Linked DNA regions of Cryptosporangium arvum DSM 44712. The protein of the gene in region 2 interacts with the protein of the main gene of each other region in a pairwise test. Links are inferred from orthologs where the notes say so. Each region holds a gene or a part of one and is shown on either strand. Other genes may lie near its edges. The genes, in order: CRYAR_RS11505 and CRYAR_RS28715.

Evidence for each region.
Region 1: the proteins of CRYAR_RS28715 (region 2) and CRYAR_RS11505 interact in binary tests that used the Escherichia coli proteins (3 or more experiments, as listed by UniProt). The link is inferred for Cryptosporangium arvum DSM 44712 from one-to-one orthologs.

Annotation. Positions count from the first base shown.
Region 1 is NZ_KK073874.1:2,458,685-2,466,351, reverse strand. The notes cover bases 2,601-5,584. They hold CRYAR_RS11505 ((2,3-dihydroxybenzoyl)adenylate synthase), read right to left. Parts: upstream 4,914-5,584; coding sequence 3,288-4,913; downstream 2,601-3,287. Other genes in these bases: CRYAR_RS11500 (FAD-dependent monooxygenase), read left to right, coding at 5,016-5,584; CRYAR_RS11510 (alpha/beta hydrolase), read left to right, coding at 2,601-3,132. Also shown: CRYAR_RS11525 (hypothetical protein), read right to left, coding at 1-1,213; CRYAR_RS11520 (SigE family RNA polymerase sigma factor), read right to left, coding at 1,206-1,730; CRYAR_RS11515 (MerR family transcriptional regulator), read right to left, coding at 1,795-2,172; more of CRYAR_RS11510, read left to right, coding at 2,209-2,600; more of CRYAR_RS11500, read left to right, coding at 5,585-6,554; CRYAR_RS11495 (MaoC/PaaZ C-terminal domain-containing protein), read left to right, coding at 6,575-7,015; CRYAR_RS11490 (alpha/beta hydrolase family protein), read right to left, coding at 7,386-7,667. UniProt on the Escherichia coli protein: Involved in the biosynthesis of the siderophore enterobactin (enterochelin), which is a macrocyclic trimeric lactone of N-(2,3-dihydroxybenzoyl)-serine.
Region 2 is NZ_KK073874.1:6,263,336-6,270,767, forward strand. What follows is about bases 2,059-4,807. They hold CRYAR_RS28715 (isochorismatase family protein), read right to left. Parts: upstream 3,878-4,807; coding sequence 3,239-3,877; downstream 2,059-3,238. Other genes in these bases: CRYAR_RS49190 (helix-turn-helix transcriptional regulator), read left to right, coding at 2,148-3,266; CRYAR_RS28720 (2,3-dihydro-2,3-dihydroxybenzoate dehydrogenase), read right to left, coding at 3,886-4,620; CRYAR_RS28725 (FAD-dependent monooxygenase), read right to left, coding at 4,617-4,807. In the rest of the region: CRYAR_RS28695 (glycoside hydrolase family 16 protein), read right to left, coding at 1-412; CRYAR_RS43790 (tetratricopeptide repeat protein), read right to left, coding at 405-1,277; CRYAR_RS49185 (hypothetical protein), read right to left, coding at 1,297-1,452; more of CRYAR_RS28725, read right to left, coding at 4,808-5,579; CRYAR_RS28730 (phenylacetate--CoA ligase family protein), read right to left, coding at 5,579-6,817; CRYAR_RS28735 (amidohydrolase family protein), read right to left, coding at 6,814-7,432. UniProt on the Escherichia coli protein: Involved in the biosynthesis of the siderophore enterobactin (enterochelin), which is a macrocyclic trimeric lactone of N-(2,3-dihydroxybenzoyl)-serine.

The DNA.
Region 1 (7,667 bases), 3.8 Mb from region 2 along the record:
GCAGCGAGGTCGGCCGCCCGGGCGCGGTCACCGTCCAGACGTAGAACGGGTTGGTGCTGGTCGCGCCGCTGAGCTGGGCGGTCTCCCACTGCTCCGACCGGGCCGCCGGGGGCAGCGTCAGATATTTGCGCGCGACCAGGTCGTACATCGACCCGCCGTTGGCGGCGAAGGTGCCCACCACGAAGCGGTCGGCGACGATCCGGTAGGTGCTCCGGCCGGCGGCGAGCGCGAGCTTGCGCACGTCGGAACCGTCGTGCCTGCCGACGAGGACGACGTTCTGTTCGCGCCCGACGCACCACGACCTCGAGCAGCTCATCGACTCCCAGTTCAGCGGGGTGGTCAGCCGTTCGCCGGTGACGGCGTTCCAGATCGTCGAGTTGTTCATGACCGCGGTCGACCCGAACCACGGCCACTGCAGGTACCGGTAGTCGTGGGAGCCGGGGATGAGAGCCGGCGCGGAACTGCCGTCGAGCGGCACCCAAAGCACGCCGACGTTGCCGCGTCCGGTCACGCCGGGATACGGGTCGATCAGCACGACGTCGTCGACGACCGTCAGGCGGAGCTCGGTCGGCCGGACGTTCGTGATCGGCTCCAGCGTCGTGACGCGGGCCGCCGCGCCCCCGTCGACCGGGGCCCGCCAGATCTCCGCTCGTCCGCCCGCCGCCAGGACCGCCCAGACGATCCATTTCTCGGCGCCGGCGTTCGCCGGTTCGCCGATCGCGAAGTACGACTGACCGGCCGGGCTGATCGCTCGCTTCGCGCCGGTCGTGGCGTCCAGGGACACGATCGGGCTCTCCGGGCCCGCGGTCAGCACCCGGCCGCCGGGCAGGAACCGGGCGATCGGGGGCGTGCCGGACACCTCGCCCCACGCCGTGGGCCAGACCTGGTCGATCGCCGCGCCGTCGGGGTAGTCGGCGCGCTCCACCACCGGAGCCGCCGGCCCGAGGAAGGCCAGCGCCCGGGCGTCGGCCACGGTGGTCGGTGGGTGCTGATCACGGATCGTCCGTACCGCGGTGATCGCGGTCGCGAGCACCACCACCACGGCGAACGCGGCCGCGACGACGATCAGCCGGCTGCGCCCGCTCGATCGCCGGGACGTGCGCTGGTGGTAGCGGCGGGTCAGCGCGGCGGCCAGGTCCGGCGCGGGTTCGGGGGCGGCCTCGGCGGCCCGGTCCAGCGACCGGGCGAGGGCGGCCTCGACGGTCTCAGCCACGATTCCTCCTCGGGCCGGTGGGGACGGTTTCTTCGGTCAGCTGCTCGCGCAGGGTGCGCAGACCGCGCATCGCCTGGGTGCGGACGGTGACCCTGCTGATGCCGAGCAACTCGGCTATCCGGTCGTCGTCCAGGCCTTCGTAGTAGCGCAGGACGAGCACGGCACGCTGCCGCCGGCCGAGCGTCCGTAAGGCCGGCCAGAGGCCGGTGTCGTCCTCGACCCGGCGCAGACCCGGGTCGATCACCGCGGTGTCCGGGACCCGTTCGCTGACGTGTTCGCGGCGCAGCCGGCGCCACCAGCTGATGTGGAGCCGGTACATCGTGGTGCGGACGTAGGCGTCGGGATGCTCCTGGCCGCGGCCGTGTTCCCAGGCGTCCCGGAGGCGCAGCAGCGCTTCCTGCACCAGGTCGGCGGCGGTGTGGGGATCCCCGGCCAGCAGGAAGCCGTACCGCAGGAGCGCCCGGCTGCGTTGGTTGACGAAGGCTTCGAACGCTTCGTCGTCGGCCGCGCGGCCCATCGGCACCGTCCCCGTTCCCCGTGAGTTCACAACCGGGACGCACGGGAGCCGACGAACTGTTGCACTACGTCATCCGGGATTTGAACTCCGGACACTCCACCAGGGGCGCGTGGGTACAGGTGGCGGCGTGGCGCAGGCTGTCGCGCATCCGGGTCAGCCGGTCGATGTCCTGTTCGAGCTCGCGCGCCTTCTCGGCCATCCGTGCGCGCAACTCGTCGTCGCCGGGCGTCGCGACGAGGAAGCGACCGATCTGGGCCAGCGTGAAACCGGCCGCGCGGGCACAGCCGATGAACGTGATCCGGTCGAGCACACCGGGATCGAACGTGCGACGCAGCCCGTTGCGCCCGCTCGACTCGATCAGCCCTTGCCGCTCGTAGAACCGCAGCGCCGACGCGGTCAGCCCGGTGCTCGCGGCGACTTCGGCGATATCCATTTTGGTCATTGACTTGAAGCGTAGTTCAAGTCAGAGGGTGGGGGCATGCCCTTGCACCCACAGGTTCAGGATCATCTCGATCGGCTCGCCGGTATCGGGTTCGCCGGTCTGCACACCGTGACACCGGAGCAGGCGCGGGCCGGTGCGCGTCGCTTGGCGTCGACACTCCCGGCGGAGCCCGTCGCCGACGTCAGCGACCGGGTGACGGCGGACGGCACCCCGGTGCGGATCTACCGCCCGGCCGGTCCGGGCCCGCTCCCGGTCGTGGTGTTCTTCCACGGCGGCGGTTACGTGCTCGGCGACCTCGACTCCCACGACGGCCTCGCCCGCGCCCTGACCACCGGGTCCGGCTGCGTCGTCGTGTCGGTCGACTATCCCCTCGCACCCGAGCACCGGTTCCCGGCCGCGATCGAGGCGGGCTTCGCCGCGACCCGGTGGGTCGCCACCAACGCCCGCGAACTCGACGTCGACCCGGCCCGGCTCGCGGTGGCCGGCGACAGCGCGGGCGGCAACCTCGCCGCGGTGGTGACGCTGAAGGCCCGGGGTGTGCTGCCCATCGCGTTCCAGCTGCTGATCTATCCGGATCTGGACTTCCGGCGCACGAACTACTCGATCACCCGGTTCGCCGGGAAGTACGGCAACGTCAGCCGGGAGGCTCAGTCGTGGTTCATGGATCATTATCTGCGCGGGGAGGAGGACAAGCTCGATCCGCTAGTGTCGCCGGTGTTGGAGGAGGATCTTCGCGGGTTGCCGCCGGCGTTCATCCTCACGGCGGAGTACGACGCGCTCCGGGACGAGGGTGAGCTGTACGGCGAGCGGTTGGCCGCGGCCGGGGTGCCGGTGCGGGTTTCGCGCTACGACGGCATGATCCATGAATTTCTCCGGCATCCGTTCGACGATTCAGCCGCGGCCCTCGCCGAGGTGTCCGCGGCGGTGCGAGCGGGGTTGTCCGGTGCCGTTGCTCGGTGAGTTGGGTGGTCGCGGTTCGTTCTGTCGGGCGGGCCTGGTCTGGCTCTCGAACGGGCCGGCCATTGCTCGCGGGCCGGCCGTCGCTCTCGGGCCGGCCGTCGCTCTCGGGCCGGCCGTAGCTCTCGGGCCGGCCGTAGCTCTGGGGCCGGGCCGGGCTAGCTCTCGAGTAGTTTCGCCGCGATCTGGCGGTGGAGGAGTTTCTTGTCGAGCTTGCCCACCGCCGTTTTCGGCAGTGCCGGAACCCATTCGAGCCGCTCGGGCCACTTGAACTTCGCCACACCGAGGGCGGCGAGGTGCTCCTGCAGATCCGGCAGCGTCAGCCGGCCCTCGGTGGGCACCAAGTAGGCGCAGGCCCGCTCACCGAGACGCTCGTCGGGCATCGCGACGATCGCCGCTTCCCGGATCCCCGGGTGCCGCAACAGCAGCACCTCCACCTCCTCGGCGCTGATCTTCTCTCCACCCCGGTTGATGACGTCCTTGATCCGTCCCTCCACCGACAGGGCACGTTCACGACCGAACGTCCGCACGGCGACTAGATCCCCGGTGCGGTAGAAACCGTCGGAGGTGAATGCGACCTTGTTGACGTCAGGTGCGTCGAAGTAACCGCGCAGCGTGTACGGCCCTCGGCAGGCGAGTTCACCCACCTCACCGTCGGGAACCTCGTCCTCGGAGGAGGGGTCGAGCACCCGGAACTCGTCGAGGGGCGAGATCGGCGTGCCGACCGTGGTGAGGCGGGCCTCGCGCGGGGCCTCGGCACTGCTGAGCGCGAAGAACCCCTCCCCCATGCCGAACAGCTGACCGGCCCACAGCCCGTGTGCTTCGAGGGCTTCGAACAGCGGCAGCGGCACCTTCGCACCGGAGAGCACGACGCGCCGCAAGCTCGGCACGAGCCGTGGGAAGACCGGGTGGCCGACCGCGCCGTAGTGGCCGTGGCCGAACAGGACGTCGGTGACCCCTTCGGCGGCCAGCATCGGCAGCGCCTGGTCGAGCGCCGGCGAGGTCAGCAGGGTGCAGCCGCCCACGCTGTGCGGTGCGTGGACCCCGCACACAATGCCCGCGTTGTGGATGACGGGGATGAGGTGACCGTTGCGGGTGGTTTCGTCCCACCCGGACGCCTCCGCGTAGGCCCGTGCGTTGTACCAGTACTCGGCGTGCAGACGCGGGATGATCTTCGGGACGCCGGTGGTGCCGCCGGAGAGCTGGAAGACCGCGACGTCGTCGGGGTGGATCTCGGCCTGGATCCGGTCGACCGCCGCTCGGGCGGCCGCGGGGTCCGAGCGGTCGATGAGGTCTTCGAGGCGGTTGGGCCCGTCCGCCGCGCCGATCGTCAGCGGCACGCCGATGCGCTGCCGCCGCGCGAACTCCACCAGGTCGAACCGGCCGCCCGCCTCGACCAGGTGCGCCACCGCGCCCGTCTTCCGGTTGACGCCGGAGATCTCGTGCTCGCGATGAGCCGGAAGCGAGCAGATCGGCACCAGACCGGCCTTGAGCAAGCCGTACCAAGCCACGACGGACATCAGCCGGTTGCCGATCTGCAGCACGACCCGGCCGCCCGGCCGCAGGCCCAGCTCGGCGAGACCGAGCGCCAGCCGATCGGCCCGCTCGTCGAGTTCGCGATACGAGAGCCGGCCGTCGGGGGCCACGACGGCCTCCCGATCGGGAACGCGGTCCGCGACGGCCCGGAACTCCGCGGCGAGCGACCGTGTGCCCCACGCGCCCGCGGCTCGATAGCGCGCGCCGACCTCGGCGGGGTATCGAACCAGCTCATCGGTGCTGCTCATGGTCCCCAACTTAGCGTTGTCGAACGCTGATGTCAAAAGATTGACGCAAACGTCGAACGGACTTACAGTGATGTCGGATCAGTCGTCCGACAAGGAGTCGCCGTGAACCTGCGATCCGTCGCCGTACTCGGCGGAGGCCCCGGCGGTCTGTACGTCGCCAGGCTCCTGAAGCTGAGCCGTCCGGGGTGTTCGGTCGAGGTCTACGAGCAGAGTCCCCCCGGCCAGACGTTCGGCTTCGGCGTCGGGCTCGCGACCCGTACGCAGCGCAACCTCGACGCCGCCGACCCGGCCAGCTTCGCCGAGATCGTCGACAACGCCTGGGCGCACGACATGGCGATGGCCGTCGGCGACCGGAAAGTGACGCTGCCGGTCGGCAACCTGATCGCGATCGGCCGGTCCACCCTGCTCGACATCCTCCGGCGGCACGCCGAGGCGGCCGGCGTGCGGATCCACTCCGGGGCCCGCGTGTCGGCCGCCGATCTCGACGCCGACCTCGTCATCGCCGCCGACGGCGTCAACAGCGCGACCCGCACGGCCGGGTTCGGTCCGGAGATCTCCACCCACCGCGGTCTGTACCTGTGGGCCGGCACCGACTTCGCGCTGCCCAGCGCCGTGTTCCGGCCGGTCACCACCGAGTTCGGCACGTTCGTCGCGCACGCCTACCCCTACCGGGCCGACCGCAGCACGTTCCTGGTCGAGACCGACGAAGACACCTGGCGCCGCGCCGGCTTCGACGTCTCCACCGAGCAGACGGCGCTCGACGCCAGCGACGAGCACTCTCTCGGCTACCTCGCGAAGGCGTTCCACGACGAGTTGCAGGGCCATCCGCTCATCGGCAACCGCACCCGCTGGCTGCGGTTCCGCACGGTCACGTGCGCCCGTTGGCACGACGGCAACGTCGTCCTCCTCGGCGACGCGGTGCACACCGCGCACTATTCGATCGGGTCCGGCACGAAGCTCGCGATGGAAGACGGCATCGCGCTGGTCCGCGCGCTCGACGAGGCCGACGACCTCCCGGTCGCGCTGCGGCAGTTCGAGCAGGAGCGCCGGCCCGCCGTCGAGCACCTGCAGGCCACCGCGCACCGCAGCATGCGCTGGTGGGAGTCCTTTCCCGACCGGCTCGACCTACCGGTCGAGGAGTTGCTGATCGCCTACATGACGCGCGCCGGGAAGGTCACGCTCGACCGGTTCGGCGCACTCGCCCCCGACGTCGTGCGAGCCGGGTTGGCGCAGTACGCCGGTTGCGACCCCGCCGACGTCCCCGACTCCGATCGAGCCCCGTGGGTACTGAGCCGCCACCCGAGGGCCCGCTCCACAGCCATACCCACCACCGCAGGCGTGCCCACCACCGCCGACGCGGCCGGCAGCGCACCGGACAACGCTCCGCTGCACGTGGGATGTGCCGATGCGTGGGGCCCGGCCGCCGAGGCGTTGTTCGCGCGCGTCCGAGGCTCCTCGGGACCGGTCGTGCTGGTCGCCGATGATGACCGGGAGGCGGTCCTCACGCTGTTCGACGTGGGAGAACGTGTCCGCCGGGAGACTGCTAGCGTCGTGGTTGCTCGGGTCAACCGGCGCTGGTCCGAGTTCGCGGCCGCGGCGCTCGTGAGCGGGCGCGTTGACCGGGTCGACTTGATCGACTGATTCGAGGCGGAGGAGGCGGGGTGGCGCTGCTCCGGGCCGAGGACCTCGTGGTCGGGCTCGAGATCGATCTCGGGAGCTACACCGTCACGGCGGACGAGATCGTGGAGTTCGCCCGGCAGTGGGATCCGCAGAGCTTCCACGTCGACCCGTCCGCCGCAGCCGAGAGCTATTTCGGCGAGGTGATCGCGAGCGGGTTGCACACGCTCGGGGTGTTGCAGCGCCTCGCGGTGCTCGGTGCCTACCAGCATTGGGACGTCATCGCCGGGCGGCGGATCCGCTCGATCGAACTGACCGCTCCGGTGACCGACGGTTCGACGTTGACCGGCTCGTTGGTGGTCGAAGAGGTCACCCCTCGCGGTCCGGAGCGAGCCCTGGTGGCTGTCCGCGGCCGGCTCGTAGGGTCCGACCGCCGCCCGGTCCTGGACGCTGTCTTCGAGATGTACCTCCGCCGCTCCGCCTAAGCGGACCCGAGAACCGGCAGACCACCCGCGCCCGAAGGCCCGGCCCTCATCGCACGGGGAGACTGCGCCGGCCCACTCGAAGCAGCCCGGCCCAATCGAAGCAGCCCAGCCCACTCGAAGCAGCCCAGCCTCTGGGCGTGAGGAAGCCGGTGGAGCACCTGCTCCGGTACTCGTGCCCGCCGCCCACGCGGTCCGACTCGGCCCCCGGGTCAGGCCGGCCGATCAGCACGTGGTCGCTTCGCGAGAGACCGCGGACCTCGCCAAGCCGAGCAAGTGCGCGCAGCGACGCTGATGCCGTGCGCCACCGAGGCCGAGCCGGCGCGGCGCGGGCACTGCGGGCAGTACGGGGTCATTGTGGGGAGGAGCGCGGTCAGGCGGGGAAGCGGGCGGCCAGCCACTGGTGGATCACCGCGGAGGCGAGTTCGTTGCCTGACGGGGCGCCAGCGGTCAGCTCGCGGCCGAAGTGGGTGCCCGGGACCGCATCGACGGTGAGGTCAGAGGCACCGAGCGCCGTCGCGAACGCCGCGATGTCGGACGGGAACGACGCCTGGTCGCCGGTGAATTCCAGCAGCAGCGTCGGCACCGTGACGCCGGGTGCGCACCGTAGGAAGTCCGCGTTCGTGGTGGTGGTGCTCCACGTCGACATCCACGC
Region 2 (7,432 bases):
AGATCTCGGCGCAGTGCGCGGGGTCGTCCTCGAAACCCACCATCCACCACGCCGCCATCGAGCGGGGGGTGAGCACCATCCGGGCCCGCATCTCCAGGTAGCCGTGGTGCGGCAAACTTCCCCGGAACAGCGGCTGCGCCTCGCGGACGCGGAGCCCGGGGCGGTAGGGCTGCTGGCCGACGGTGCTCCCGGCCGGTCCGGAGAAGTTGCCCGACTGCACCGCGGACACCCGGAGCGGGGGCTCGTGGTCGCCGTCGCACCACACTGCCTGCTCCGGCGGCACGGACAGCCGCAGACACGAGTCACGCACCTCGTACGTGGCGCGGGTGGCCGCTCGGGAGCTCCAGGCCGGCAGGTAGTGCGGCAGCCAGGTGCCGGTGTCGAGCGTGGTGCCGTCGAACTCGTCAGACACCGGAGGCCTCCCGGAGAGTCCGCAGGTGGTGCTCGGCCTGCGGGTCTCCGGCGTCGACCGCCCGCTGGTACCAGCGTTCGGCCTCGGCGCGTTCGCCGCGCTCCGAGTGGAGCACCGCGAGGTTGTTCATCGCGCCCGAGAACCCGGCGCGGGCCGCTCGGCGCAGCCACCTCTCGCCGGCCCGCTCGTCGCCCGCGGCCAGCGCGAGCTGGGCCAGCGACCCCATCGCGTACGCGTTGTCGTGCCGGGCCGCCTGCTCCAGCCAGTGGAGGCCCTCCGGGTCGCGCTCGTCGTGGAGGAGCAGGCCGAGCAGGTACATCGACTCGGCGTGCCCGGCCTCGGCGGCCCGCCGCCACCACGGCCGGGCGTCGCCGGGACGACCGGCGTCGTCGAGCAGGGCACCGAGCCCGCACCAGGCGTCCGGGGTGGCGGACGCGTCGGCGCGGGCCTCGGCCGCGGTGACGACCGCGTCGGCCTGCTCGGTGTCGCCCCGGTCGCGGTACAGGCGGCGCAGCGCGAGCGCCGCGGTCAGGTCACCGGCCTCGGCGGCCGCGCGCAGCCCGGGCTCGGCCCGCGCCCGGAGCTCGGTCGCCTTCGCGAGCTGCCCCCGCCTGGTGTGCACGGCGGCGAGGTTCAGCGCCGCCTCGGGCACGCCGGCGTCGGCGGCCCGACGCAGCCACTGGAGGCCTTCGATGGTCTTCCCGGCGCGGATCCGCTGCTTGCCGAGCTCGTTGCAGGCGGGGCCGTGACCGGCCACGGCGGCCTGCTCGAACAGCGACACCGACGGCAGCTCGTGCCCGAGCAGATCGAGCCGCCGCCCCTCCCGGTACAGCTCGTCCGGACTCCGACGCCGCCAGCGAAACATGCGCCAAGTATGCCGTCGGCTACTCGAGGCCGGGGTAGGACGCGTGTACGTCGCCGCCGAAGAGCTGCCAGTAGAACGCGTTCATCGTCGCGGCGGCGGGCGCGCGCCGGGCGAGGATCGAGGCGACGACCGGAGGCAGGTCGCCGGGAAGGTGCCCGGCCGCGCACCGCCGCACGGTGACCGTCCAGATGGAGCAGTTCGCGGTCGCGCAGGAACGCCGCGGTTTCGATCAACTGCCGCTCGACGACCTCCGCCTTCCCGACCGGGTCCTCGCGGAGCCATTCGGACAACGCCATCGGGAGGTGCTCGAAGAACAGGACGAGGCTCCACGAGGCGTCCGCGAGGGCCTCCAGACGAGTGCGCGCGGCCGGCGAGCCGCCGAGGCGGGCCACCGCCGCGTCCACGTCCGCGAACTCCGGCGCCACCGGCGCGCGGCCCGGCAGGACCCGCCAGCCGTGGAGCACCGGGAAGGCGCGGGTCCGGCCGGTGCGGACCGCGTCGGTGACGACCTGGTTCGCCGCCAGCTCGCGCCACGCACCGAACCCGGGGCTGCCGATGCCGTACTGGCAGAACGTCGGGAGGCCGAACAGGTTCCCGGTGTCGCCGGGGCGCGCCCGCTCCCGGTCGGTCAACGGGATCCGTTTGGCGAACACCCGGACGCCGTCGAGCCGGAGCGTCGTCGAGGAGAGCGACGAGTTCCGCATCGCTGTACCCGATCTCCACGGAGCCGAGCATGGTAAGACGCTTCGCCGCCGCTGTCCACCCGAGCCCGACCGCCGTTCAGGGGCACCGGCCGACGCACACTGTCCCGGGGGAACACGTGGGGAAACGGAGGGGGATCCCGTGCTGGGGGAACGGTGTGCGGAGACGGTGCTGATCGGACGGGACCGGGAGCTGGGGGCGCTCCGGTCGCTGCTGGAGCGCACGGCGGCCGGTCGGCTGACGCTGGCGGTCGTGGAGGGCGCGCCGGGCGCCGGCAAGACACGGCTGCTGCAGGAGTTCGTCCGGATCGCGCGGCGGCGTGGGGCGTCGACCGCGCGGGAGACCGACTGGATCGACGGCAGCGGCATGTGGCGGATCGTCGCGTCCGGACGCGGCGACGGGCCGTCCGGACCGGGGGTGGGGACCGGGCCGCGGCTGCTCACCTGTGAGCATCCGCAGTGGATCCACCCGCGGGTCTGGCCCGAGCTGGAGGCGATCGCGCGTACGGTCCCGCTCCTGGTGGTGCTGACGCGACGCACCGGGGCGAGCGGGCCCGAGCTCGCCGACCCGCACCGGCTGGTGCTCGGGCCGCTGTCGGGGCCGGCGGTGAGCGCGTTGCTCGGGACGCTCGTCGGCGCGGTTCCGGACGCCGAGTTGCGTTCGCTCGCGGAGGTGGCCGGCGGCAACCCGCAGGCGCTCGAGGACCTGGTGACCGGCCTCCGCGAGGAAGCTCTGCTGGGGCTGCCCGCCCCGGCCCGGCTGCCCGCCAGGACCCGCGCACGGCTCGACGCGACGCTCGCGGGTCTGTCGCCGACGGCACGGCACCTGGTGCAGGTGGCGTCGACCCTCGGAGTGCGGTTCGACGTGCGCGAGCTGGCCGGTCGGCTGCACCGCAGCGCCGCGTCGCTGGTGCCTGCCGTGCACGAGGCGATCACGTCGGGGCTGGTGGTGGGCGTCGAGGACGCGCTGCGGTTCCGGCACGAACTGGTGCGGGCGGCGGCCGAGGAGTCGCTGCCCCGCCCGGTGCGCCGCGCCCTCCGGGACGAACGCGCACCGGCTCGCCGGGCCGACCCGGCGACGGGTCGAGGCTGGGACGGACTGAGCGAACCCGAGCGGCGGGTCGCGGCGCTCGCGGGCTGCGGGCTGACGAATCAGCAGATCGCGCGGCGGATCGAGCGGTCCCCGCACACCGTGAACTTCCACCTGCGCCAGGTCTTCCGGAAGCTCGGCGTCGCCTCGCGGACCGAACTCGCCCACACCTACGCCGCCAGCGCGCTCAGCACCTGATCGGTGGTCGGCGTCACCGCGCAGCGGCGGGCGGCGTACCACAGCGCCCATCGGTGTTCCTCGGCGCTGAAGTCGGCGACGGCGTCGGCCACGAGGAACGGCTGGACGTCGTACGCGTAGGCGTCGGCCGCGGTGAGCAGGCAACCGATGTGGGCGAACACGCCGCAGACGATCAGCTGGTCACGCCCGGCGGCGGCCAGGTCGGCCGCGAGCGTCGTCCGGTGGAACGCACTGTAGCGGTGCTTGATCAGCACCGCGTCGCCCGGCGCGGGCGCCACGGTCGGCTCGATCGCGCGGTCCCCGGCGTCGTCGGCCATGCCTGCGCCCCACACGTCGTGCAGCAGCCCGCGGTCGGTGCGGGACATGCGGCCGGGCTGGGCGCTGTGCACGACCGGTATCCCGCGGGCGGCCGCGGCGTCCTTGAGCCGCCGGACGTTCGCCAGCAGCTCGACCGTCGGCGAGCGGCCGGGTGGGAGGAACCCGAGGAAGTAGCCCTGCATGTCGTGCACGAGCAGCACCGCTCGCGCCGGGTCGGGCCGCCAGCCGGCCGGGCCGGCGCTCAGCTCGGCCGCGGTCGGCATCGGGTACGGATCGATCGCCGGGATCGGCACGGGACCTCCTAGGCGCGGAGCGCGGCTCCGCCGTCGACGTACAGGTCGTGCATCGTGATGTGGCGGGCCCGGTCGGAGGCGAGAAAGACCACCGCGTCGGCGACGTCCGACGCCTCCGCGAGCCGTCCGAGCGGAATGCCGACGCGGTGCCGGTCCGGCGCGCCGCGCAGCGTGGCCTCGCGGTCGGCCGGGCCGGTCCACATGTCACGCAGCATCGGTGTGTCGGTCGAGCCCGGGGCCACCACGTTGCACCGGATCCCGAACTCGGCGAGCTCGAGCCCGAGGCAGCGCGTGAAGTGGGCCGCAGCCGCTTTGGAGGCCGCGTAGGCCGCCATCCCGCTGCGGGGCACGCCGGCGGCGTTGGAGGCGACGGTGACGATCGCGCCGCGGCGGCGGGGCACCATCCGCCGGGCGACGGCCCGGCTGACCCGGAACACTCCCCCGGCGTTGACGTCGAACACCCGGGCCCACTCGTCGTCGCCCAGGTCCACCGCCGGGCCGGTCGCGAGCACGCCGGCCACGTTCACCAGCACGTCGATCGCCCCGACCCGCGCCTCGATCCGGTCCACCGCCCGGTCGACGGCGGCGGGGTCCCGGACGTCGAGGGTCACCGCCGCCGGGGCCTGCAGGTCGGCCGGTACGACCCGGCACCCTTCGGCGGTCAACGCGGTCACCACCGCCGCCCCGATCCCGCCCGCGGCCCCGGTGACCAGCGCCACCGTGCCCTCCAGCCCGGTGCTCACCGGTCACCCCCGGCGGCCAGCCGCTGGTCCCGGGCGCGCTGCTCCGGACCGTCCGGGAGGTGGTTGTCGATGCCCGCACGCCGCACCGCCTCGGCCAGGGCGGTCGCGCGAGGAGTGCGCTCCGCGTCGTAGCGGGCCAGCGCGGCGTCGATCGACGGTGCCGCCGCCAGGCACGAGGCCAGCGCGTCGGCGTCGAGCAGCGCCTGGGACGCGCCCTGGGCCAGGTAGGGCAGCATCGGGTGGGCGGCGTCCCCGACCAGCGCCACCCGTCCCGCGACCCGGCGGGGCAGCGGCGCCCGGTCGCACAGCTCGTGCCGCACCGGCGCCCGGCCCCGGGCCAGCAGTTCCCGGACGTCGGCGTGCCAGGCGTCGAACGAGGACCCGACGGCCACGACGTTGAGCACGCCGGGCGCGATCGGGTAGCTGACGCAGTGCTGACCGGGCCCCAGCCAGACGCGGACCCGCGGCGGATCGGGCCACGGGGCCCGCACCAGCACGCGCCGGGCGAACACGCCGGACGTCCGTACCTCGTCCGCCGCCACCGCCCGACGCACCACCGACCGCAACCCGTCGGCCCCGACGACCAGGTCGGCCGGGACGCTGCGGCCACTCGACAGGTGGACCGCGTCGGACACCCCCACGCAGCGCGCGCGGCGCACCGGGACACCGGCTCCCAGCGCGCGATGCAGATCCGCGCGGCGCATCGCGGCGTACGGTGCCTCGAGCGGCGTCCGGGCGATCAGCGCGCCGGAGTCCCAGCGGCGCAGCTCCCGGAACGCCGGCCGCACCGCGAACGACAGGTCGACGCCCCACCGCTCCAGCAGCCGCACCGCGGCCGGCCCGAGCTGGAGGCCGTACCCGGACGGCGGGGAGCCCTGCTCCAGCACGACGCACGGCACGCCGAGCGCGCGGGCCGTGGCCAGCCCGGCGATTCCTCCACCCACCACGACGATCCTCATCAGTAGTACCGCAGGGCGGTGTCCCAGTCCTCGCCCGGACCGAACAGCGACCGTGGTTTCAGCACGTCCGACCACGCGGTCAGCCGGGCGACCGGCACCAGGCCGCCCGGCGGGACCGCGGTCACCCGGACGTCGCCGATCGCGGCGGTCAGGTCCGCGCAGGCGGCCGCCCGGTACCGGTCGGCGACCTCGATCTGCAGTTCCAGCCGCTCCCCGGTCCGCGCGCGCCAGAACAGCACGCCGTACTCGGCCGGCAGCGAGAACACGTGGTCGTCCAGCTCGGCTTCGGTCAGTGCGCCGGAACGACCGAGCACCCGGACGTCGGGCAGCCACCAGCCGCACGCGCAGTCGCGGTAGGACACCTCGACCTCGTCCTCGATCGCGTAGCGCAGCAACGGCATCGCCTCCCGGTAGAGCGGCGTGACGACGAGCCGACCCCGCCCGGCCGGGGTGATCTCCCCGGTGACCGGGTCGTGGACCTCGCACACCACCCGGTCGGCCCACAGGTGCAGCCGTCCTTCCGGGCAGGCCCCGGCCAGGCTCCCGGCTTCGGTCGCGCCGTACTCCTCGACGACCGGCACCCCCCACAGCTCCTCGATCCGGGCCCGGCGGGCCCGGCCGAGCCGGTCACCGCCGACGAACAACGCACGCAGCGCGGGGAAATCGTGGGCCGGCGAGTACCCGGCCAGCCGCGCGGCCGCCGCCCAGAGCAGCGTCTCGGTCGCCAGCGACCAGGTGACCGTCACGTCGAGGTCGTGCAGCACCCGCACCAGCCGGGCGTAGGGCATCGCCAGCGACCGGTTGTCGGCCGGCACCACGGTCGCGCCGGCGCGGCGGGCGGCCGCGTGCGCCAGGTGCCCGGTGATCATCAGCGCGTACGGCGTCCGCACCAGGAACGTGTCGTCGGCGCGGAGGCCCACGTGCTTGCGCGCGTAGCGGCTCGCGAGGTCGTCCCAGTCGGCGTCGGTGTAGTACGACGCGGTGGGCGAACCGGTGCTGCCGCTGGACTCGTGATAGGTCGCCAGTGCGGCGCGCTCGACCGCCAGCAGGCCGAACGGGTAGGCGTCGCGGAGGTCGGCTTTGGTCGTGAGCGGCGCGTCGGCGAGCGTCGGCGGCACGCCCCGGGCGGCGTAGAACGGCGACTTCGACGCGGACGTGAGCACCGCGTCCAGCCGCGGGCGCTGGAGCCGGGCCAGCTCCTCGAACGAGGACCAGTCCCCGAGTGCGGGCAGGGTCATGACTCCCCCAGTAAGCGGCGGGCGTTGGTGTCGGTGACCGCGCGGTAGGTCGGGCGGTCGAGGTCGAGGGCCGCGAGTTTGACCAGCTCGACGCGGGGATCCTGGAGCGGGTACTCGGTACCGAACAGCACCCGGCCGGGCCCGAGGCGGGCCAGCGCCAGGCGCGCGACGGCGGTGAACGCGCCGGAGAGTTCGGCGGCGACGTTCGGGTGCGGCGCGAGGACCGCGAGGCCGCGCGCGTCGAGGCCGGTGGAGCCGCAGTGGCCGAACACGAAGTCGACGCGCGGGAAGGCGCGGGCCAGTGCGGCCAGGTCCGCCGCCCGGGTACCGGGGCGGCCCAGGCACACCGTGTAGACGGGGTGCCGGTGGGTCGCGGCCGTCGCCACCAGGTCGCGCACGCGCGGGTCGTCGTAGCGGAAGCCGTGGACCGCCGGGGAGATCTCCAGGCCGCGGTACCGGTCCGCCGCCGTCGCGTAGGCCTCGGCGTCGGCGAACGGGTCGGCGAAGAAGAACGGCAGCAGCGCGCCGCCACTGCCCCGCGCGGCGGCCAGCACCGCGGTGTTGTCCGCCGCCGGCCCCGGCTCGGCCCGGTCGGCGGTGATCCGCTCGGAGAGC